DNA from 2 places in the Megalodesulfovibrio paquesii genome. Region 2 is predicted to be linked to the other one. Evidence: predicted binding sites of a transcription regulator. Region 2 holds the regulator's gene; the other holds the start of a gene.
What was found. Region 2 encodes HrcA, which represses chaperone genes, less so after heat shock. Its sites were predicted from a motif close to TGTTAGCACTCNNNNNNNNNGAGTGCTAACA; they were not measured.

Region 1: a site for HrcA is predicted at 1,642-1,672, ahead of groES (co-chaperone GroES). Genes of this name have one in related genera too.

Annotation. Positions count from the first base shown of each region.
Region 1 covers NZ_BAAIGQ010000007.1:147,558-150,963, forward strand. Annotated here, with positions in the region: gene ACYQ00_RS17090 (hypothetical protein) at 1-69, opposite strand, end outside; gene mazG (nucleoside triphosphate pyrophosphohydrolase) at 66-842, opposite strand; gene ACYQ00_RS17100 (CvpA family protein) at 853-1,458, opposite strand; gene groES (co-chaperone GroES) at 1,727-2,020, shown strand; gene groL (chaperonin GroEL) at 2,093-3,406, shown strand, end outside.
Region 2 covers NZ_BAAIGQ010000008.1:229,496-232,901, forward strand. Annotated here, with positions in the region: gene dnaK (molecular chaperone DnaK) at 1-746, opposite strand, end outside; gene ACYQ00_RS19330 (nucleotide exchange factor GrpE) at 897-1,511, opposite strand; gene hrcA (heat-inducible transcriptional repressor HrcA) at 1,650-2,702, opposite strand; gene ACYQ00_RS19340 (hypothetical protein) at 2,866-3,406, shown strand, end outside.

The sequences.
Region 1 (3,406 bases), on a different contig from region 2:
GGCTGCCGGCGTCGTCCAACCTGGCAGCATCACCAGAAGAAGCAGCAGCAGAAGGAGAGGGCGGGTCACTGCCGGGCCTTGGCTTCGTTCCAGAGGGCGTCCTGCTCGGCCAGGGAGAGGGCGTCCAGGCTCTGGCCGCGCTCACGGGCCAGTGCCTCCATGGTTTGGAACCGGGCCAGAAACCGCTGGTTGGCCAGATCCAGGGCGGCGTTGGCCTTGATGCCATGCCTGCGCCCCAGCTCGACCAAGGTGTACAGATAGTCGCCGAACTCCTGCTCCTTGGCTGCGGGATCGCCCTGGGCCACGGCTTCGGTGAATTCGGTCCACTCCTCCTGCAGCTTGGCCTCAACCTCGGCAGTGTCCGGCCAGGTGAAGCCGATGCGGCTGGCCTTGGCGTGCAGACGATAGGCCTTGAGCAGGGGCGGCAGGCTTTCCGGCAGGGAGTCATAGAGGCCCACGGGGCCATCCTTGCCCTTTTTTTCCGAGCGCTTGATGCGCTCCCAGTTCTTGAGCAGCTCGTCCTGGGAATTGATCTCCGTATCCCCGAACACGTGGGGGTGGCGGCGGATCATCTTGGAGGCAATGCCCTGCAGGGCCTCGTCCAGGGTAAAGTCCCCGCGGTTCTCGTAACACGCGCCGATGAAGCAGAGCAGAAAGCCCAGGTCGCCCAGCTCTTCGCGGGCGTCGGCCACGTTGCCAGAGCGGATGGCGTCCACCAGCTCATAGGCCTCTTCGATCAGATGGTCGCAGAGGGATTCGGGCGTCTGTTCCTGATCCCAGGGGCAGCCGCCGGGACCCAGCAGCCGGGCGATGACCTGGCGCAGGTTGTCAAAAGCGTCCATGAGGGCGTGATCATCCTTGTTGTTGCGGAGCGGAGGGGAGCGGGCGCGCCGGTGGCAGCTGAGGCTGGCCGGGCGTGGTATTGCCCGGAGGGAGGGGCTGGTCCGGCCCGGGGGCCAGGGCTGGCGGCAGGGCCACGTCCTTGATGTTCACCAGCAGGGATTTGAGGATCCCGGCGTATTCCCTGGCATAGGGCGCCAGGCGGGAGGCCTGCACAAACTGGGACTGCGGCACAAAGGTATCAGCCAGAAAGAAGACGATGAGCGCCAGCACCGTGCCCTTGGTCAGCCCGGCCAGTGCGCCGCCAAGGTTATCCAGCCATCCCGCAAAAGCCAGATCCATGAGTTTGCGCAGTACGCGGGCCGTGAGCCCCACGGCAATATAGGCCGCCAGAAAGACCGTCAGATACGCCGCAATGCGGGCCCAGCCTTCATGCGCAATCAGATCGTGCAACAAGGGAAAGGCCCGGGCCTGATACTGCGTGGCCGCCCAGACGCCCAGGATGACCCCGGCCAGCCCGGCCACCTCGGCCAAAAGGCCACGCATGAGCCCGCGAACCAGAAACAGGCCGCAGAGTCCGGCGAGGATGCAGTCGAGCAGGCTGAAGTCGGCAATCATAAATTCAACGGTGCGGAGCAGTGGGTAAAAAAACCGTGCGTTGAGGCAGCACTAGCAAAGGGGCGGGAAAATGAAAAGGGCATCGGGTGTAAAAGAATCTGAAGCGGCGAGGGAAAAAGTTGAAAAAAAGTTGCGGTGCCCCCCTTGCCAAACGCAGTGGCGTGGTTAAAAGGGCTGAGTCGGCGCTAGCACTCGTCGCTGTCGAGTGCCAACAAGACGGCGTCGCGAAATCAATCACCACATCACTTCTGTTGAAAGGAGTCTTCTCATGAAGCTGAAGCCGTTGCACGACCGCGTCCTGGTCAAGCGTCTGGAAAGCGAAGAAACCACCAAGGGCGGGATCATCATTCCTGACACGGCCAAGGAAAAGCCCATGCGCGGCGAAGTGATCGCAGCCGGCCCCGGCAAGACCGACGACGACGGCGACCACATCAAGATGAGCGTGAAAAAGGGCGACATCATCCTCTTCAACAAGTACGCCGGCACGGAAATCAAGATTGATGGCGTGGAGCACCTCGTCATGCGCGAGGACGACATCCTGGCCGTCATCGAAGAAGACTAGGCCCTGCCGGTCTTCCTTTATCGTACTTGATCATTCCCCTCCGATCTTCATACTTTCAAGGAGCATGCTTCAATGGCTGCCAAAGAAATTCTGTTCAATACCAATGCCCGTGAACGCCTGCAGCGCGGCGTGGACAAGCTCGCCAACGCCGTCAAGGTCACCCTGGGGCCCAAGGGCCGCAACGTGGTGATCGAAAAGTCCTTCGGTTCCCCCATCATCACCAAGGATGGCGTCACCGTGGCCAAGGAGATCGAACTGGAAGACAAGTTCGAGAACATGGGCGCCCAGATGGTCAAGGAAGTCGCCTCCAAGACCTCTGACATCGCTGGCGATGGCACCACCACCGCCACCATCCTCGGCCAGGCCATCTTCAATGAAGGCGTGAAGCTCGTGGCCGCCGGCCGCAATCCCATGGCCATCAAGCGCGGCATCGACAAGGCCGTCGCCGCCATGGTGGAAGAGCTGGGCAAGTTTGCCAAGCCCACCCGCGACCAGAAGGAAATCGCCCAGGTCGGCTCCATTTCCGCCAACAACGACGCCACCATCGGCAACATCATCGCCGAGGCCATGAACAAGGTGGGCAAGGAAGGCGTCATCACTGTTGAGGAAGCCAAGGGCCTGGAAACCACCCTGGACGTGGTTGAAGGCATGCAGTTCGACCGCGGCTACCTCTCCCCCTACTTCATCACCGACCCCGAAAAGATGGTCTGTGAACTGGACGAACCCCTGATCCTCGTCCACGACAAGAAGATCTCCAGCATGAAGGACATGCTCCCCGTGCTGGAACAGGTGGCCAAGATGGCCAAGCCCCTGCTGATCATCGCTGAAGACGTGGAAGGCGAAGCCCTGGCCACCCTGGTGGTGAACAAGCTGCGCGGCACCCTGCAGGTGACTGCCGTCAAGGCCCCCGGCTTTGGCGAACGCCGCAAGGCCATGCTGGAAGACATCGCCGTGCTCACCGGCGGTTCCCTGGCTGCCGAAGAAATGGGCAAGAAGCTGGAAAACGTGACCCTGGAAGACCTGGGCCGCGCCAAGCGCGTTGTCATCGACAAGGAAAACACCACCATCGTCGATGGCTACGGCAATTCCGACGCCATCAAGGCCCGCATCAAGCAGATCCGCGCCCAGATCGACGAAACCACCTCTGACTACGACCGCGAAAAGCTCCAGGAGCGCCTGGCCAAGATCGTGGGCGGCGTGGCCGTGATCAACGTTGGCGCCGCGACCGAAACCGAAATGAAGGAAAAGAAAGCCCGCGTGGAAGACGCCCTCAACGCCACCCGTGCGGCTGTTGAAGAAGGCATCGTCCCCGGCGGCGGCGTGGCCCTGGTGCGCTGCTCCAAGGTCCTGGACGCCGTGGTCCCCGCTGACGACGACGAAACGGCC
Region 2 (3,406 bases):
TCCTTGGAGAGGTCGATGCCGTTTTCCTTCTTGAACTCTTCCACCAGGAAATTGATGACCCGGTGGTCGAAATCCTCGCCGCCCAGGAAGGTGTCGCCGTTGGTGGCGCGCACTTCCACGACGTTGTCGCCCACTTCCAGGATGGAGATGTCGAAGGTGCCGCCGCCAAGGTCGAAGACGGCGATCTTTTCGTTGGCTTTCTTGTCCGCGCCATAGGCCAGGGAGGCCGCGGTGGGTTCGTTGATGATGCGCTTGACTTCCAGACCGGCAATGCGGCCGGCGTCCTTGGTGGCCTGGCGCTGGGCGTCGTTAAAGTAAGCCGGCACGGTGATGACGGCTTCGGTCACGGTTTCACCCAGGTAGGTTTCGGCATCCTTCTTGAGTTTTTGCAGGATCATGGCCGAAACTTCCGCGGGGCTGTACTTCTTGCCTTCCACTTCCACGCCGGCGTCGCCGTTGTCCAGGGCCGCGATCTTGTAGGGGCAGTGGCCCTTCCACGTGCCGACTTCGGGCGCGTCGAACCGGCGACCCATGAGGCGCTTGATGGCGAAGACCGTGCGCTCGGGGTTGGTGACCGCCTGGCGCTTGGCAAGCTCTCCCACCAGGCGTTCCTTGTCGGTGAAGGCCACGATGGAAGGCGTGGTGCGACCGCCTTCGGGGTTGGTGATGCACTTGGCATCCTTGCCTTCCATTACATAGACGCAGGAGTTGGTGGTGCCAAGGTCAATGCCGATGATCTTCCCCATGCCGAATGTCCTCCTCGAAGAACGAACTGTATCTGGATTTGGTATTGTCTTAGTCGGACGCGACGTTAGGCGGTGTTTCGCCTGCAGTGCCGCGCTTGGTTTGAGGTAAGACGCGTCAAAATTTTGTACAGGGGTTTTTGGAAAAAAAACTTACTTTCCCTTGCTCACCAGCACCTGGGCCGGGCGCACCAGCCGTTCCTTGAGCAGGTAGCCGCGGGTGATGAGCTGGCAGACCAGGCCGGGGGCCATGTCCTCGCGGGGTTCCTCGCCCAGGGCCTCATGGCGCTCGGGGGTGAACTCCTCGCCCACGGCGCCCACGGCGCACAGACCATGCTGGGAGAGGGTGTCCAGGAACATCTTGCGGGTCATTTCCACCCCCATCACCACGTCCTTGCAGCCGGGGACATTGGCGCCGTGCTTGAGGGCCAGATCCATGGCGTCCAGGGCGGGGATGAGGTCGGCCACGAGCTTTTCATTGGCAAACCGGACGAAGTCGTCCTTTTCGCGTTGCAGCCGTTTCTTGTAGTTGTCCATCTCGGCCAGCATGCGCAGGCGGGCGTCGTCGGCAACGGTCTTGTCGGTGCAGGCAGGGCAGATGCGTTCCACGCACAGGGCCTTGAGTTCCTCGTCGGAGAGGGCCATTTCGGCCAGGGTGGGCGGGGCTTCGTCTGTGGGCATATTGGTAGTCATGGTGGCAGACGCCTGCTCGTCCAGGTCGGTGACGGGGATGGTGCGGCCCTTGGCGTTGGCGCCGTCGTTGGTCATGGTGTTTTTCTCCTCCTGGGACAAAAAAGTGCAGCCAGCGGCACACGCCGGCCAAAAACAAGGCCGGCTCGGCCGGCCAAAACAAGCAGGGGCAGTCATACGCTGCCACATGCGGGCGCAGGCCCCGCGCAGCAGGCGCTAAAACCGCGCTTTCAGCATGGAAGTAAGCGTTTGCGCGATGGTGTCAACCATTGGAACGATGCTTGCGTAATCCATGCGCATGGGGCCGATGATGGCCAGGGTGCCGCGGGGGGTGGCGCTGTCTCCATAACCTGTTGAAATCACGCTCAAAGATTTGAGGCCTTCGCCAAGATACTGGTCTTCCTGCCCCAGGGTCACCCGCAGGCCGGGGGAGTCCTGATCGGCGGCGAGGATTTTGTCCAGGATATCCAGGAGCCGGCTGCGTTCTTCCAGCAGGGAGAGCAGGTCGCGCAGGCGTTCAATGTCGGTAAACTCGACGTGTCGGGGGATGTTGGCCGCGCCATCCACGATGATGTCGCGTCCTGGCGGCCGGTCGCAGGTTTCCCTGGCCAGGAGCAGGGCGGAGTGGCAGAGTCTGGAGAGCTGTTTGCGGGCGTCGGCCAGTTCCTTGCGGATCAGGCCGCGCGCCTCGCGCAGGGTTTTTCCGCGATAGGAGTCATTGAGGAAATTGGCGAAACGCCGGAGTTCATCGGCGCAGACGTCGTCTTCCACGGGCAAAATCTTGTTGCAGACCTCGCCGCCCTCCAGCACCAGCACGGCCAGCACCAGCCCGGCCTTGATGCGCACAAAGTCGATCTCCTTCCAGCGCGCGTCCTGCAGACCAGGGGAAATGACCATGGACACCTGATGCGTCAGCCCGGCCATGAGCCGGGAGGCCTGGGTGAGCATGCGGTGCAGGTCCAGCCCCGAGGAGAGGATGGCTGTCTGGATCTGGGTGCGGGCGTCTTCGTCGATGGGCCGGGGGGGCAGGCCGGTATCCAGATAAAAGCGGAAGGCCTGGGCCGTGGGAACACGACCGGCCGAGGTGTGCGGTTGCTCCAGAAAGCCCTTGTCGGTGAGGTCGGCCATCACATTGCGCATGCTGGCCGGGGAGAGCGCCAGGCCGGAGCGTTTGGAAACAGCCCGCGAGCCCACCGGCTGGGCGGTGGCGATATAGTCCTCCATGATGGTCTTGAGGACCTCGTGTTCGCGCGGCGTGAGTGCGTGCATGGCGGTTCACCTTGAGCAGTCCGGCGGGCAATTCGGCTCACAGGATTGTCAACAGCCGGTAACAACGCGGGGGAGGGGTGTCAAGGTGGAGGAAGAAATGGTAGCCAGAGGCAGACGCATGGGGAGCGAGTGCCCCGGGACCAGTTTTTAAGGAGAAATGATCATGACTGCACAGCATGCGCCGCCCACCGGGGGCGCTTCCACCGGGGGCGCTTCTGGTCGGGGCGCTTCTGGCCGGGGCGCTTCTGGCCGGCGCGCACCCGGCCGGCGCGCACCCGGCCGGCCGCCTTCCCCCTGGGAGCTTTCCGCCTCGTCGTCCGACCGGGTGCTCATCGGGCTGGACGCACGACGGCGGGAGGTGGATCCGGAAGATGTCAAAGAGTTTGCCGGCTTCTCCGTGCTGCATGCGTTTCTCACCCGGCGCCAGACCTATCCGGCCATCCCGGACCATGGAACCTGGCCCAAATGCAAGGGCCTGGAGCAATACGAGCAGTGGACGAATGGCCTCTGGTTCTATGATACGGATTACCTCTTTGCCGTGGCCGTGGCGCTCAAAGAGAAGGGGGCGCTGATTGCCGTGGACATCCCGACGGCGGACGCGGCCCGGTATCGCAAACACCATGGGGTGCAGCCCCTGGCCCTGAAGCATGTGGCAGACAATCCGTGCTGGCAGTTCCTCGGCTATGACGTGGCGGACAACTGGA